DNA from 4 places in the Lentzea sp. NPDC060358 genome. Region 4 is predicted to be linked to each of the others. Evidence: riboswitches for the same ligand, from Rfam matches in the RefSeq annotation. Region 4 holds a riboswitch; each other region holds the start of a gene.
What was found. Region 4 has a riboswitch for cobalamin ahead of ACFWGZ_RS26250 (FecCD family ABC transporter permease). Riboswitches for the same ligand answer to the same signal wherever they lie in the genome.
Positions count from the first base shown of each region.

Region 1: it holds a riboswitch for cobalamin, as region 4 does, so the genes downstream of both, ACFWGZ_RS37935 (ribonucleoside-diphosphate reductase subunit alpha) here and ACFWGZ_RS26250 (FecCD family ABC transporter permease) in region 4, are expected to answer to the same signal.
Region 2: it holds a riboswitch for cobalamin, as region 4 does, so the genes downstream of both, ACFWGZ_RS15005 (putative cobaltochelatase) here and ACFWGZ_RS26250 (FecCD family ABC transporter permease) in region 4, are expected to answer to the same signal.
Region 3: it holds a riboswitch for cobalamin, as region 4 does, so the genes downstream of both, ACFWGZ_RS29040 (CbtB-domain containing protein) here and ACFWGZ_RS26250 (FecCD family ABC transporter permease) in region 4, are expected to answer to the same signal.

Region 1 is NZ_JBHXCW010000329.1:1,680-5,701, reverse strand. Features, by position in the region: gene ACFWGZ_RS37935 (ribonucleoside-diphosphate reductase subunit alpha) at 1-2,089, opposite strand, end outside; cobalamin riboswitch at 2,202-2,410, opposite strand; gene ACFWGZ_RS37930 (Lrp/AsnC family transcriptional regulator) at 2,491-2,928, opposite strand; gene ACFWGZ_RS37925 (DMT family transporter) at 3,043-3,951, shown strand.
Region 2 is NZ_JBHXCW010000057.1:18,699-22,720, reverse strand. Features, by position in the region: gene ACFWGZ_RS15020 (8-amino-7-oxononanoate synthase) at 1-177, opposite strand, end outside; gene ACFWGZ_RS15015 (hypothetical protein) at 215-1,276, shown strand; gene ACFWGZ_RS15010 (threonine aldolase family protein) at 1,338-2,258, shown strand; cobalamin riboswitch at 2,290-2,425, shown strand; gene ACFWGZ_RS15005 (putative cobaltochelatase) at 2,463-4,022, shown strand, end outside.
Region 3 is NZ_JBHXCW010000171.1:8,546-12,567, reverse strand. Features, by position in the region: gene ACFWGZ_RS29060 (antibiotic biosynthesis monooxygenase family protein) at 1-5, opposite strand, end outside; gene hisG (ATP phosphoribosyltransferase) at 2-862, opposite strand; gene ACFWGZ_RS29050 (phosphoribosyl-ATP diphosphatase) at 876-1,139, opposite strand; gene ACFWGZ_RS29045 ((2Fe-2S)-binding protein) at 1,248-1,898, shown strand; cobalamin riboswitch at 1,969-2,101, shown strand; gene ACFWGZ_RS29040 (CbtB-domain containing protein) at 2,155-2,343, shown strand; gene ACFWGZ_RS29035 (CbtA family protein) at 2,360-3,121, shown strand; gene ACFWGZ_RS29030 (HAD family hydrolase) at 3,118-3,774, opposite strand.
Region 4 is NZ_JBHXCW010000141.1:1,531-5,552, reverse strand. Features, by position in the region: gene ACFWGZ_RS26260 (ABC transporter substrate-binding protein) at 1-200, opposite strand, end outside; gene ACFWGZ_RS26255 (ABC transporter ATP-binding protein) at 197-937, opposite strand; gene ACFWGZ_RS26250 (FecCD family ABC transporter permease) at 937-1,959, opposite strand; cobalamin riboswitch at 1,995-2,124, opposite strand; gene ACFWGZ_RS26245 (hypothetical protein) at 2,123-2,638, opposite strand; gene ACFWGZ_RS26240 (putative T7SS-secreted protein) at 2,661-4,019, opposite strand; gene ACFWGZ_RS26235 (hypothetical protein) at 4,016-4,022, opposite strand, start outside.

The DNA.
Region 1 (4,022 bases), on a different contig from region 4:
CGATCAGCGCCTTCTGCGGCAGCTCCCACGCCGTGCGGAACAGCGAGCGCACGTCCTCGGGCAGTGCGCCGATGCCCTGCGCGGAACCGTCGTCCTGCTTGAGGCGGTTGCGGACCGCGTCCGTCCACAGGCCGCGGGACTTGAGCTCCCGCACCAGGTAGGAGTTGATCTGCAGGAACTCACCGGACAGCGTCTCGCGCTTGAACGTGTTCGACACCTGCGGCTCGATGCACTCGAAGCAGCCGGCGATCGAGGCGATCGTGGCCGTCGGCGCGACCGCGATCAGCAGCGAGTTGCGCAGGCCGTGCTCGGAGATCCGCTCGCGGACTGCGGACCAGCGCTCGGTCTGCGTCGGCGTCACACCCCACAGGTCGGGCTGCAGATCTCCCTTGGCGGCACGGGTTTCCGCGAACGCCGGGTGCGCGCCCGCCGACGAGGCGAGCTCGGCCGACGACTCCAGCGCCGTCAGGTAGATCTCCTCGGCGATCCGCGTCGACAGCTCGCGGGCCTCCGGCGAGTCGAAGGGCAGGCGCAGCTTGAAGAACACGTCCTGCAAGCCCATCACACCGAGCCCCACCGGGCGCCAGCGCGGGTTGGACCGCGCCGCCTGCTCGGTCGGGTAGTAGTTGATGTCGATCACGCGGTCGAGGAACACCACGGCCGTGCGGACGGTGGAACGCAGGCGCTCCCAGTCGATCCCGCCGTCCGTCACGTGCGCGCCGAGGTTGACCGAGCCGAGGTTGCAGACCGCGGTCTCCTCGTCGCTGGTGACCTCGAGGATCTCGGTGCACAGGTTCGACAGGTGCACCACGTTGCCGGGCTCGGCGGTCTGGTTGCACGTGCGGTTCGCGGTGTCCTTGAACGTCATCCAGCCGTTGCCGGTCTGGGCGAGCGTGCGGATCATCCGTCCATAAAGGTCACGAGCCTTCACCGTGCGCACCGCTCGGCCGGCTTCCTCGGCGCCGCGGTAGGCGCGGTCGAACTCGTCGCCCCACAGGTCGACCAGCTCGGGAACCTCGTCCGGGTCGAACAGCGACCAGTCGGCGTCGGCCTCGACGCGGCGCATGAACTCGTCCGGGATCCAGTTGGCCAGGTTGAGGTTGTGCGTGCGGCGCGCGTCCTCGCCGGTGTTGTCGCGCAGCTCCAGGAACTCCTCGACGTCCGGGTGCCACGTCTCCAGGTACACGCAGGCGGCACCCTTGCGGCGACCGCCCTGGTTCACCGCCGAGACCGACGCGTCGAGCGTGCGCAGCCACGGCACGATGCCGTTGGAGTGGCCGTTCGTGCCGCGGATCAACGCGCCGCGCGACCGGACCCGCGACCACTGCACACCGATGCCTCCGGCGAACTTCGACAGCTGAGCGATCTGGGCGTAGCGCTCGTAGATCGACTCCAGCTGGTCCTTCGGCGAGTCGAGCAGGTAGCACGAGGACATCTGGGTGTGCCGGGTGCCGGAGTTGAACAACGTCGGCGAGCTGGGCAGGTAGGCCAGCGACGACATCAGCCGGTAGAAGTCGATGGCCTCGGAGGCGGTGTGCGACAGGCCGCAGGCGACGCGCAGCAGCCAGTATTGCGGCTGCTCGATCACCGACCGCCGGGACGGGTGGCGCAGCAGGTAGCGGTCGTAGACCGTGCGCAGGCCGAAGTACTCGAACCGCCGGTCGCCGTCGAGGTCGATCGCGTCGTCGAGCTTGCGGGCGTTGGCCGCGACGAACTTCGCCGTCGCGTCCCCGATCAGGCCCTCCGCGTGGCCGAGCGCGATGCTCTGGCTGAAGGACTGCACACCCTGGCGGCGCACTTCCTTCTCGATGAACGCCGCCAGCAGACCGGCCGCGAGCTTCGAGTACTCGGGCTCCTCGGCGACCAGCGCGGCCGCGGTCTGGATCGAGAGCTTGTCCAGCTCCTCGGTCGTCGCGCCGTCGTAGAGGCCGCTGATCGTCTTGGTGGCGACCCGCAACGGGTCGACGTCGTGCAGACCGGCCGTGCAGCGCTCCACCGCGCGCACGATCTTGTTCAGGTCCACCGGTTCGAGCGAACCGTTGCGTTTCTTGACGCGCATCGTGGTGGTGACCGTGTCGACCGCCGTCACAGCTCTCTCCTCGCGAGCTCGGGGTGGCCACGAGGACAGCGAGGAGCGGACGGGCGCGCGCGACCGCCACGTCCTCCCGCCCTCCCTCGGGGCCTCGGACACCCGCACGCGAAGGCGCGTGCGGGGCGCTGGCAGGTCTTCGGACTCACGGGCACGCCTGATGGCTCCTACCGGCCGTCGCTTCCCAGACGACTCGCGTCCAGTGCTTCTGACGGCTTTCGTTCCCGTTCACCGCTGCGGGGCAGTCCCGGACTCACACCGGGTTCCCTCTTGCGACGACCGATCTGGATGATCGGCCGAACCAGCTAGATCGACACAATACATGGGCGTGGTCGAGCGAAGAGCACCTACATCTAGTGGGCGTGTCGCTCAGTTGGAGCAGCACCCGCACGAGCTGCCCGTCACCCGGTCGCCGGTGTGCGCGGGGGCACGGGGGTGGCGACGACGAACGAGCTGTGCGTCTGACCGTGGATGAGGAACTGGTCGAGGATGGTTTCGAGGCCCTCGATGCTGGGCGAGTGGACCTTGAGCAGGAAGCAGTCCTCGCCGGAGATGCGGTGGCACTCGCTGACCTGCGGGGTCCGGGCCGCCAGCTCGGCGATCCTGGGCAGCTGACCGGGCCCGGGCCTGATCCGGACCCAGGCGGTGACGGGCAGCCCGATCGCGGCGGGATCGATGTCGAGGCGGTAACCGCGGATGACGCCGGCCCGTTCGAGGCGGGCGAGGCGTTCGCGGGCGGCGGGGGCGGACATGCCGATGCGGCGCGCCAGCTCGGCGGCGGTGAGCCGGGGGTCCGCGCCGAGCACGTCGAGCAGCCGACGGTCGGTCTCGTCCAGCACTGGCTTTCCCGAAGGAAAGCCGATGGGGTTTCCGCCTTCTTTTGCGACCATATCGACGGTCTCCGCCTTCGTTCGCGCATGGTGCTGCCCGGTCCCGCAGTCGACAATAAAGGCATGGTCGAGCCGCGTTTCCGCAGCCTTGGTCGAGCCGCGGCGAGGATCGTGCACCGAACTCCTCCCCACGCCTATTTCGTTGTCAGCGCGGTGTTCCACTACCTCGGGCCCGCGCTGGCGGTGCTGCTGTTCGCCCGTGTCGAGGTGCTCGGGGTGGCGTGGCTGCGCATCGCCACGGCCGCGGTGGTGTTCGCCGTGTGGCGGCGGCCGTGGCGGCTGTGGTCGCGCCTGGACCGGGCCACCCGGTGGCTGCTGACGGGGTGGGCGGCGGTGCTGGCGGTGATGAACAGCGTCTTCTACCTGGCCATCGACCGGTTGCCGCTGGGCACGGTCGCGGCGATCGAGTTCCTGCCGGTCATCGTGCTGGCCGCGCTCGCCGCGCGAACCCGTCGCAACGTCGCCGCGCTGATCGCGGCGGTCGCGGGCGTGTACCTGCTCACCGACGTGCGCCTGGTCGCCGAACCTCTGGGCATCACGTTCGCCGCCGCCAACGCGGTGCTGTTCGCGCTCTACATCATTCTGGGGCACCGCGTGGCCCGCAGCCGGCAGGTGTCCGGCATCGACGGCCTGGCGCTGTCGATGATGATCGCCGCGGTGATCGCGCTGCCGATCGGGATCGGTCAGGCCGCGCCGGCCTTCCTGGACCCGGTGGCCCTGGCCGCGGCGGCCGGGGTGGGGATCTGCTCGTCGGTCATCCCCTACGTCTGCGACCAGCTCGCCATGGCCCGCTTGCCCCGGGCCACCTACGCCTTGATGGTGTCCTTGCTACCGGCCACGGCCACCGTCGTCGGGATCGTCGTGCTCACGCAGATCCCCTCTGTCGCGGAGGTCGTCGGCGTGGTGCTCGTGGTCACGGGTGTTGCCCTGCACCAGGAACGCCCCGCGGAGCCGCAACCGGATCCCGCCTGAGGTCGGGGTCCGGTGTGGACGCGAACAGTCGGGTCTGCCCTACTGTCCCGGTCCTCGCGGATCATTACCGT
Region 2 (4,022 bases), on a different contig from region 4:
GTCCTTCGCGAGCCCGAGGTAGTCGTTGCTGGCGAGGTCGAGATCGGTCGAGTCCGCCTTGCGGGGCCGCACACGGCGGGTCAGGCCCGCCTTGGCGCGCGCTTCGGAACGGACGTCGATCCAGTCGAACGTCGCCTCACCGCCGGTGGACACTTCCTCGGTTGTGCTCACGGTCACCGCCTGAGTCTCCCATCCGCCCACTAGCGTGCGGCTCGTGGACCTGTTCACCTTCACGCGCGCCGAACTCACCTCGCCGGTGCAGTTCCTCGACGGCCGCTGGGTGGTGTCCGGCCACGACGACGTGCGCGCCGTGCTGGCGGACCCGGCCACGTTCCTGCCCGACAACGCGCTGACCGCCGTCACGCCGGTCGCGCCCGCCGCGTTGCGCGCCCTGGTGAGAGCCCGCTTCTCGCTGCCGCCGACGCTGGCGAACAACAGCTCGTCGTCGCACGCCCGGCTGCGGAAGCTGGTGGCGTCGTTCTTCACGCCGGCCCGCGTCGCCGCAGCGGAGCCTCGCATCCGCGCCCTGGTCCTGGAACGGCTGGGTGGCGCAGATCTCGTGCGCTCGCTCGCGTGGGACCTGCCCGCGATCGTGCTGATGGACCTGCTCGGGCTGGAGAACGTCGACATCCCGACGCTCAAGCGGTGGAGCTCGGGGTCGCTGGAGTTCTTCTGGGGCTCGCTGTCGCCGGAGCGGCAGCTGGAGCTGGTCGACGACGTCGGCGAGTTCCACCAGTGGCTGGTCAAGCGCTACCACGCGCGCGACGGCGAGCTGTTCCGCGCGCTGGCCGACGCGGGTGTGTCCGCTGAGGACTCCGCCGGTCTCTGCTACTTCCTGCTGATCGCCGGCCAGGAGACGACGACCCAGCTGCTGTCCACGGCGTTGCGCCGCGCGTTGCAGGACCGCGCGGTGTGGGCGCGACTGCCGTTGCCCGGTGTGGCCGAGGCGTTCGTGGAGGACGTGCTGCGGACCGAGACGCCCGTGGTGACGTGGCGCCGGTTGACCGCGCGTGAGGTCGTTCTGTCCGGTGTGCGCGTTCCGGCCGGTGCGGAGCTCGTGTTGTTGTTGAGCGGCAGGGAGACCGACCCGCGCCACCTCGCGTTCGGGTACGGGCGGCACTTCTGCCTCGGGGCGGGCCTGGCCCGGCTGGAGGCGGCCGTGACGTTGCGAACAGTGGCCTCTCGCGAGCCTTCGCTGGAACTCGCTGGTCCGGAGCCGGAATGGCTGCACCTGCTGTCGTTCCGGGCGCCGAAGTCGGTGGCCGTGAGTCGTTGACCTGATGTTGGATGCGGTGGTGATGAACCGCCAACTCTCGGGTGTCCACAAGAAGACCCTGTTGGAATCGCTCGGCCCGGTGCCGGACGTCGACCCCGACCGGTACGGCGACGGCGGCCCGGTGGGAGCCCTGGAAGCCCGCGTGGCCCAGCTGCTCGGCACCGAGGCGGCGCTGTTCGTGCCGACGGGCACGATGGCGCAGCAGATCGCGCTCAGGTGCTGGGCCGACCGCACCCACAACCCGATCGTCGCGATGCACCCGCAGGCCCACCCGCTGCACCACGAGGACGACGCGCTCACCGCGTTGTCCGGTCTGCGGCCGGTCAAGGTCCGCGACGCCGACGTCGGCACCTGCCCGGAGCCGTACGGGACGCTGCTGCTGGAGGTGCCCGACCGCGAGGCCGGCTTCGTCCTGCCGACCTGGGACGAGCTGACGTCGCTGGTGGACCTCGCGCGCGAACGGGACGCGGTCGTGCACCTCGACGGCGCCCGGCTGTGGGAGAGCACGCACGGCCTGGGCAAGCCGCTGCCGGAGGTCGCCGGCCTGTTCGACTCGGTCTACGTGTCGTTCTACAAGTCGCTGGAGGGCATCTCCGGTGCCGCACTCGCGGGTTCGCAGGACTTCGTCGACCAGGCGCGGGTCTGGCGGCACCGCTACGGCGGCACGCTGTTCCAGCAGTGGCCGGCCGCCCTGTCCGCCCTGCACGGTCTCGACACCGTGCTGCCGAAGCTCGGCTCGTACGTCGAGCACGCCAAGGTCGTGGCGGCCGCGATGGGGCTGCCCGAGCCGCACACCCACCAGTTCGCGCTGCACCTGCCCGGCGACCCCGCCCGGCTGACCGAGCTGAGCGGGAAGTTCCTCGGGTCGTTCTGGCCGGCCGGGACGCTCGCGAAGACGGAGATCACGATCGCCGGGCCCGCGCTGGAGTGGACGGCGGACGAGGTCACGGCGGCCTGGGAGCAGTTCCGGAGCCTGCTCTGAGGGCGATGTCGCTCACCTGGCTGTTGGTCGCACGGGTGCGAGGTGCGACGATGCCGGGGCTGTGAGGGGAGCGCGAGGAAGCCGGTGGGAATCCGGCGCCGTCCCGCGACTGTGACCGGTGCGGAAGAACCGGGAGTCAGGAACTCGTCCCCCTCTTATTCGACCGGCCACGGGCGTGGACACCCGAGGAAGGACCGCACGCGCATGTTCCCCTTTTCGGCTGTCGTCGGACACGACGACCTCCGGCTGGCCCTGCTGCTGAACGCCGTGCACCCCGGCATCGGCGGCGTTCTCGTCCGCGGTGAGAAGGGGACCGCGAAGTCGACGATCGTGCGCGCCCTCGCCGCGCTGCTGCCGGAGCTGGACGTCTCGGCGCACTGCCGGTTCGGCTGCGTCCCGGGGTCGGCCGACTGCCCCGACGCGCCGCACGAGGGCGCCGAGCGCCGTCCGGCGAAGCTCGTCGAGCTGCCGGTCGGCGCCACCGAGGACCGGCTCGTCGGCTCGCTCGACCTGGAGAAGGCGCTGACCGAGGGCGTGCGGGCGTTCCAGCCCGGCCTGCTGGCCGCGGCGCACCGGGGCGTGCTCTACGTCGACGAGGTCAACCTGCTGCACGACCACCTGGTCGACCTGCTGCTCGACGCCGCCGCGATGGGCCGCGCGCACGTCGAGCGCGAAGGCGTGTCGATCTCGCACCCGTCGCAGTTCCTGCTGGTCGGCACCATGAACCCGGAGGAGGGGGAGCTGCGGCCGCAGCTGCTCGACCGGTTCGGGCTCACGGTGTCGGTGAAGGCCGCGCGGGACGTGGCCGTGCGCACCGAGGTCATCCGGCGCCGGCTCGCCTACGAGGCCGACCCCGTCGCGTTCGCCGCGCGGTGGGAGGCCGAGGACGCGGCGCTGCGGCAGCGCATCGCCGAGGCCAAGGAGAAGCTGCCGGAGGTGTCCCTCCCGGACGGTGAGCTGCGCCGGATCGCCGCCGTCTGCGCCGCCTTCGAGGTCGACGGCATGCGCGCGGACCTCGTGGTCGCCCGTGCCGCCACCGCCCACGCGGCGTGGCGCGGTGCCGCGGAGGTCGAGGAGTCCGACGTCGAGGCCGCGGTCCGGCTCGCCCTGCCGCACCGGCGCCGCCGCGACCCGTTCGACGAGCCCGGCATCGAGGAGCAGCAGCTCGAGGACGCCATGCGCGAGGCCGCCGAGCACGCGGGGGACCCGGACGACGGTCCCGACGACGACGGCCCCGGCGGCGGTGAGCTGCCCGAACCGCAGGACGCTCCCCAGGACCGGCCGCAGCGCAACGGGAACGCGCCGAACGACCGCCCGGCACCGGAACCCGCGCCCGCGTTCAAGGCGCGGGTGCTGGAGGTGCCCGGGGTCGGCGAGGGCGCGCCCGGCAAGCGGTCCCGGGCCCGTGCCCGCACCGGCCGGGTCGTCCGTTCGTCCACGGTGGACGGCGGCGGGCTGCACCTCGTCGACACCCTCGCGACCGCCGCACCGCACCAGGCCGCGCGCGGCCGCAGCGGTCCCGGGCTGCTGCTGACCGGCGCCGACCTGCGCAAGGCGGTCCGGGAGGGCAAGGAGTCCAACCTCGTCCTGTTCGTCGTCGACGCCTCGGGCTCGATGGCGGCGCAGAAGCGGATGTCGGCCGTCAGCGGCGCCGTGGTCTCGTTGCTGCGCGACGCCTACCAGCGCCGCGACAAGGTCGGTGTCGTCACGTTCCGCGGCAGCCAGGCCGAGGTCGCGCTCCCGCCGACCACGTCCGTCGACGCC
Region 3 (4,022 bases), on a different contig from region 4:
ATCACAGGCGGCAGAACCTGATGTCCGACGCCAGCACGGCCTTGGCGCCGATGGCGGCCAGCTCGTCCATCACCTGGTTCGCCTCCTTGCGCGACACCATCGCGCGCACGGCCACCCAGTTCTCGTCGGCCAGGGGCGCGACGGTCGGCGACTCGAGGCCCGGGGTCAGCGCGACGGCGTCGTCCAGGATCGAGCGCGGGCAGTCGTAGTCGAGCATCAGGTACTGCTGGGCGAACACCACGCCCTGCAGGCGGGCCGTCAGCTGCTTCTTCGCCGCCGTCACCTCGGTGCCGGCGCGGTGCACGAGCACGGCCTCCGACTCGCAGATCGGGTCGCCGAACGGCACCAGGTCGTGCTGCTTGAGCGTGCGGCCGGAGCCCACGACGTCGGCGATCAGGTCGGCCACACCGAGCTGGATCGAGATCTCGACGGCGCCGTCGAGGCGGATCACCTGGGCGGTGATGCCGCGCTCGCGCAGGTCGCGGCCCACCAGGCGCGGGTACGCGGTGGCGAGGCGCTTGCCCTCGAGGTCGGAGACCTTCCAGTCGGTGCCGCGGGGGCCCGCGTAGCGGAAGGTCGACGAGCCGAAGCCCAGGGCGAGCAGCTCCTCGACCGAGGAGCCGTTGTCGTCGGCGCCCGAGTCGGCGGCCAGGTCGCGGCCGGTGATGCCGAGGTCCAGGTCGCCGGACGCCACGTAGATCGCGATGTCCTTGGGGCGCAGGAAGAAGAACTCGACGTCGTTGTTGGGGTCGAGCACGGTCAGGTCGCGGGGCTCGTGCCGCTGCCGGTAGCCGGCCTCGGTGAGCATGGCGGAGGCGCGTTCGGCGAGCGCGCCCTTGTTCGGGACTGCTACGCGCAGCATGTGGGGGTCTCTTTCAGAGGTACTTGTACACGTCTTCGAGGGTGAGGCCGCGGCCCAGCATGATGACCTGGAGGCGGTACAGGAGCTGCGAGATCTCTTCGGCGAGCTTCTCGTCGGACTCGTGCTCGGCGGCGATCCAGACCTCGCCCGCCTCCTCCAGGACCTTCTTCCCCTGCGCATGGACGCCGGCCTCGAGCGCTGCGACGGTGCCGGATCCCGCCGGCTTGGTGGCGGCTCGTTCGGTCAGTTCGGCGAACAGGGAGTCGAAGGTCTTCACGACTCGACATCATCCCACCTCGCCCGGCCGGGTCCACACCGCGGTCGCCCCCGTCCCACGTCCTGGACGCGAGTCGACCTGCGTGGACACCCAGTAGCGTGAACTTCCGTGTCTGAGTTCGCCGAGGTCCTCGCAGCGCTGCGCCGGGTGCGCGGGATCAACCCGTTCTTCGCCCTCGACGTCGGCCGCCCGGACGAGTCGTGGCTGCCGGGAACGGACCTGCTCGAAGGGCCCGCCCTCAAGAACACGATCGAGGCCATCGCGAACCGGTACGAAGCGGAGGAACCACGCGTCGCGGCGAGCCTGTTCTTCCTCGGCTACACCGCGCGGCTGCTCAGCCCCCTCACGGCCGCGGACCTGCCGATCGACGTGCGGCCGGAGAACCTGTGGTGGCGCCACGACCCGGCCGGCGGCCTGAGCGTGCGCATCGACGCACCGCGGCTGGGCCCGCCCGCCGCGGCGGCGCTCGAGCCCGTCGTGGAGGCGATCCAGGACGTCGCGCCGGTGGCACGGGGATTGTTGTGGGGCAACGCCATGTCGAACATCGCGGGCGCGCTGAAGATGGTCGTGCGCGCACGCATGCTCACGGCCGAGGAAGCGGAACTGCGCGGCGCGCGGCTGATGAGCGCTCCGCCGTTCGAGCAAGCCGGCGAGTTCTTCTCCATCCCCGGAGAGGTCGCGTTCCGGCGCAGGAGCTGCTGCCTCTACTACCGCGTCGCCGCAGGTGGGAAGTGTGGTGACTGTCCACTCGTGAAGTGAGGTGCGCAACAACTCTTATGGCCGGTTGTGCTCGGCGGGCCGGTCAACTTACGGTGCACGCGCCGCAGTGACGGGAAGCCGGTGTGAATCCGGCGCGGTCCTCGCCACTGTGACCGGGAAGCAACCCCCGCCGAGCACGTCACTGGTCCCCGCCGGGACTGGGAAGACGCGGGGTGAGCGGTGATCCGGGAGTCAGGAGACCGGCTGCGGCGCCGCAAGGAGAGTTGACCTTCCACGAGGTATGGAGGAGCCCGTCATGACGAGCCCCGCAGCAAGTCTGTCCGCCGTCCGCGTGCCCAAGTGGGCCTTCGCCGTCTCACTGCTCGGCCTGATCGTCACGTACCTGGTCCTCCAGGAGAACGGCCTCGCGCTCGGCGCGGGTTCCGAGTTGCTGCACGAGTTCTTCCACGACGGCCGCCACGCCCTCGGCGTCCCCTGCCACTGATCCGCCGACCACGCAGATGACGACGACGTACAAGTCCATCGCACTGCGCGGCATCGCGGCCGGCGGCATCGCCGGTGCCGCCTCCGCGCTCGTGCAGCTCCTGGTCACCGAGATCCCGATCCGCGCCGCCCTGGCGGTCGAGGAAGCACGGGAACCCGCCGGTGACGGCCACGCGCACTCGCACGGCGAGGAAGAGCTGGTCAGCCGCGGCGCCCAGATCGCGGGCGGCATGCTCGGCGTGGTGATCGTCGGCATCGCGATCGGCCTGGTGTTCGCCACGGCCTACGCGCTGTCGAAGCGCTGGTTCGCCGACCGCACGCCGTTCAGCCGCAGCCTCGCGTTCGGCGCCGCGGTGTTCGGCGCGGTGGCACTGCTGCCGTGGCTCAAGTACCCGGCCAACCCGCCCGCCGTGGGCGACCCGGACACCGTGAACTACCGGACCGCGCTGTACCTGGGCGTGGTGGTCGCGGGTCTCGCGATCGTGTGGGGCGCGAGCTGGCTCGCCGAGCAGCTGCGCGCGCAGTCGCAGCCGGTGCGCGTCACCGGCGTGCTCCTCGCGGTGGTCGCGGCCGTCGCGGTGGTGCTGCTGGCGTTCCCCGCGCCGCCGGACACGATCCCGGCGGACATGCCGGTGGCGGTGCTGTGGCAGTTCCGCCTCAGCTCGCTCGCCCAGCTCGCCACGCTCTACGTCGGCATCGGCGTGGTGTTCGGCCTGCTGGTCGACCCGGCCACGCGCGGCGCCAAGGCCGAACGCGTGACCGCTTCGACGACGGTCTAGAGCGCCTTCAGCACGTCGAGGTCGACGCCGGTGAGGGAGTCGCGGAACACCCGCCGCTCCCCCGCCGGCACCTCGACGTCACAGGGCACGACCAGCACGGTGCACCCGGCGGCCACGGCCGCGGCGACACCAGTCGGCGAGTCCTCGACCGCCACGCACTGCACCGGATCCACGCCGAGCAGCCGCGCCGCCTTCAGGTACGGCTCCGGCAGCGGCTTGTTCAGCCCGTCCACCTCGTCGCCGCACACCGTCACGTCGAACAGGTCGCGGCCGATCGTGTCCAGCGCGACCTCGGTCAGCGCGCGCTCGGTCGAGGTCACCAGCGCCATCGGCACACCGGACGACCGCACGGCGCGCAACGCCTCCCGGGCACCCGGCCGCCACGGCAGGCCGGCGCGGAAGACCTCCTCGGTGCGGCGCGAGATCCACGCGGCGCCGTCCACGAGGTCGGCGTCGGTCGGCTCGACGCCGACGTCGGCGAAGAGCAGGCGCATCGTCGTGGGCACGTTGGTCCCGACCATGCTCTCGCGGGTCTCGAGCGACAGCGTGCCGCCGAGCTTCTCGGCGTACTCGTAGAGCGGGATGTCCCACAGCTTCTCGGAGTCGAGCAGCGTGCCGTCCATGTCCCACAGCACGGCCTGCAAGTCAGACATCGAAGTACTTCGCCTCCGGGAGTGCGCCACGAAGGCGTCGGTGGACTGGCAGGGGTGGAGTCCTCGCGGACCCGCTCGTGCCCATGCCCGGCCGGCGCGTCGGCGAGCCGGCCTCCGGTCCGGAGACTTCCAGGCCTCACGATACGCGTTCCACCGGAGGGCTCACGGGCGTGGTGAGCGAGCGAACAGCGGGTCGTCACGCGGTTGACCAGCGCGTCCCGCCACGGCGGCGTTCCCCGGTCGCGCAT
Region 4 (4,022 bases):
CGGTCCTTGAGCCCCAGGGCGAACATCAGCTCGGTGATGCCGGTGTCGTTGGTGACCACTTTGGACGGCACCTTGTCGAAGGTGACCTGCTTGCCGCAGTTCGTGACGGTCACCGGGTCGGAGGCGGAGGTGTCCTGCGCGACGGTCGCGCCGCAGCCCGTCAGCAGGAGCAGGGACGCCAGGGCGAGCGCGGTTCTCAAGGGGTGACCTCCTGGTCGAACAGGAGCTGGGGAACTCCCGTGGTGGGGTGCGGCACGACGTGCGCCGTGACGTGGAAGACCTCGGCGACCAGCTCCGGCACGAGGACCTCGGCCGGGGTGCCGGAGGCGACCAGCCGGCCCTCGTCGAGCACGTGCAGGCGGTCGCAGTAGGACGCGGCGAGGTTCAGGTCGTGCAGCACCGTCAGCACCGTGACGCCCAGGCCGCGGGTCAGCGACAGCACGTCCAGCTGGTGGCGGATGTCGAGGTGGTTGGTCGGCTCGTCCAGCACCAGCACGCGGGGTTCCTGGGCGACGGCGCGGGCGATGAGCACGCGCTGGCGCTCGCCGCCGGAGAGCGTGAGGAAGCTGCGGGACGCGAGGTGGGCGACGTCCACTGTGGCCAGTGCCCTGGCGACCACGGCGCGGTCGTGCGCCGGGGACCGGTCGTGCGGGAGGCGGCCCATCTCCACCACCTCGGCGACGGTGAAGTCGAACTCGACCTGCGACTCCTGGGTCAGCGCGGAGAGCTCGCGGGCCAGGTCCGGTCGCTTGTGGACGTTCTGGCCGTCGATCAGCACGGCACCCGCGTCCGGCTTCAAGGCGCGGTAGACGCAGCGCAGCGTCGTGGACTTGCCGCTGCCGTTCGGGCCGACGATGCCGACCACCTCGTCGCAGGCGTGCAGGGTGATGTCCTCGATGATGCCGGTGACGGTCAGCTGCTCGACGTCGACGCGCATCAACGGCCTCCGAACACGTAGGTCCTGCGGCGCATCAGGAAGATGAAGCACGGCACGCCGATCGCGGCCGTGATGACGCCCAGCGGCAGTTCCTCCGGCGCGGCCAGCATGCGGGCGGCCACGTCGACCCAGACGAGGAACGAGGCCCCGGCGAGCGGTGCCAGCGGCAGCACGCGGCGGTGGTCCGCGCCGACGACCATCCGCGTCAGGTGCGGCAGCATCAGGCCGACGAAGCCGACGGCGCCGCTCACCGCGACCAGCACGCCGGTGATGCCCGCGGTCACGATGAACAGGTGCGTGCGGAACCGGGTCACGCCGACGCCGAGCGTGGTCGCGGTCTCGTCGCCCATCGCCAGCGCGTTGAGCTGCCGCGCCCTGGTCATCAGGTAGACGATCCCCGCGACCGTCACGACCAGGGCGATGGGCAGCGCCTGCCAGTTCGCCCCGCCGAGGCTGCCGAGCAACCAGAACATGGCGCTGCGGGCCGCCTCGCCGTGCGGGGCCTGGAACACCAGCAGCATCGCCACCGCCGAGAACCCGTACGCCAGCGCGGTCCCGGTCAGCACGAGCCGCAGCGGGGTGAGCCCGCGGCTCGTGCGCGCGGTGATGTAGACCAGCGCGGTGGCGCCGAGACCGGTCAGGAACGCGCCCGTGGACAGCGCGTAGACGCCGAACCCCTGCAGCACCCCGAGCGTGGCCACGGCGGTCGCGCCGACGCTCGCCCCCGAGGAGATGCCGAGCACGTACGGGTCCGCGAGCGCGTTGCGGACCATCGCCTGGATCGCCACGCCGACCGCGCTCAGACCAGCGCCCACGACCGCGGCGAGCAGCACGCGGGGCAGCCGGATGTCCCAGACGATGTGGTACTGCCCCGCGAGGTCGGCGGGGATCGTGCCCCCGGACAGGGCCGCCCACAGCAGCTCGAGGGTCAGTCCGAACGGGACGGGAACGGGACCGAGCGCGACGCCCGCGACGATGCTGACGGCGAGCACGCCGACGAGCGCGCTGATCTTGGCGATCACTGGGTCCCTTCCCGCAGTCCACGGCAGGAGTCGGAGGTGCTGTGCGTGCCGTGTGCGGGTGTTCGGGCTCGTCCTCTCCGAGGAGGACCTACCGTTGCGGGTCAGCGCCGGACTTCGACCGGTCTTCCCCCACACGCGACCTCTGCACTCTAACCCGAGGCGTTCACCCGTTCGTGCCGAAGGCCGGGTCGAGGCGGCTGAAGTACTCCGCGCAGTTCGCCAGCTGCTGCTCGGCCAGACCCCAGCTCGGGGTGTCCGCAGGTTCCAGCACCGCCAGCACGTCCACGGTCCGGGTCACCTTCTCGCCGGGCACGAGCACCTCGGCGCGGTCGCCGGGGAAGATCGACACCTGGTGCCCGACGTGCCACACGTCACGCCGGGCGCCCTGCACGAGCACCTTCCACAGCGGAGGCGGGAACTGCTCGAGGTCCTCCAGCTCGTTGCGGATCTTCCACAGGGCGTCGAAGACGGAGTCGCCGACGGCCGTCCTGCGGCCGAACGGGCCGTAGAGCGCCATCGTGACCTCCCGCATCGTCCGCGCCTGCCAGACGACCCGGCCGACCCACACCTGCTCGGTGCCGGAGGCGGGGTCCCTGCCGTGGAGCGGCACCTGCCGGGAGACGGGCGGGAACTCACCGCCGTGCGTCCACTCCGGCATCTCCTCCTGCTGGGGTTGCACAGGTCCACATCTCCTTCGCGGGTCAGGCGTGCTGGTCGAGGAGGTCGCGCATCATCTGCCGCTGGGCGGCCATGCGCTGCTGCACCGCGGCGCGTTCGGCGAACGGCAGCTGCGGCAGCGAGTCCTGCATCTCGGCCACGGACTGCCGGAGCTGGAAGTAGTGGCTCCTGTCCGGCTCCGGCAGGTGCTCGGGCTCGCGGACGCGCGGCTGCTCGTCCGGTCCGCGCTCCGGCTCCCGCGCGGGGGGCTCGGGTTCGCGGTCGGGCGGCGCAGGTTCGGAGTCGGGCGACGCGGGCTCGGAGTCGGGCGGCGTGGGCTCGCGGTCGGGCGGCGCGGGCTCGTCCGGCTTCTGCGGACCGAACGGCTCGTCGCCGTGCTGCGGCCGGTGGTCCGGCGTGTGCCCGGGCAGCTCGTAGTCCGGGCGGTGCCACGGCGGCAGGCCGTCGTCGGCGTGCTTCGCGGCCTGCTCGGTCGCCTCGCGCAGCACCGCCTTCTCGGTGGCGCCGAGCAACCCCGCGCCGTCGGTCGCGATGGCGATGGCGGCGTCGCCGGTCAGCCTGCCGAGCGCCGAGAACGGGTCCTTCTTCCACTCCTCGAAGTCGAGGACGCCCTTCACGGCCTCGGACGGGTGCGTGGCCAGGTGCACCATGCCGGACGCCTGCTCCACCAGGTGCGCGGCGTACTCGCCGGGGTGGGCGGCGTTGTACGGGTCGAACGGGTTGCCCGCCCGGACCGTCCTGAGCAGGGTGAGGCCCGACTCGGCGAGGCCGGAGTGGAACGACGACACCTGCGTGACGGTCTTCTCGAAGCTGTCCTCGATCGAGGCGGCGAACCTCGACAGGAACCCCGGCTCCTCGGGTGCCCTGTCCTTCGCCTTCGCGACGACCGCCGCGGTCTCGGCCGCGCCGGCCCGCACCGCCTTCCGCGCGTCGGCGAGCATCCGCCGCGCCGCCTCGCGCCTGGCCTCGCCGGGGTCGGCGAACGGCACGGGCACCGGGCCGTCCCCGGCGTCGTACCGCTCCTCGGCCGCCGCCGTCTCCGCCTCGGCCTCGTCGTGCAGCCGGATCGCCTCGGCGGCCTGGCGCTGGGCGCGCTCGACCACGCCGCGGTAGGTCGTCAGCGCCTCGACCACGGGCCCGAACGCCTCGGCCGCGTCGCGCCACTTCGCCCTCTCCCGGGAGAAGTACTGCTGGAACTTCTCCGCGGCGGCACCGGTCCAGTGGCCGACGTCCAACCCGGACAGACCGGAGTTCGCCTCCTGGCAGGCGCCCGCCAGCCTGCGCAGCCCGGTCGCGGTCTCGTCGAGGATCGCGACGTCGCCGGGCACGAGCTCCCGCGGGTCGCGGGTGCCGCCGAGCTCGCTGCGTCCGAAGAGGCTCATGGA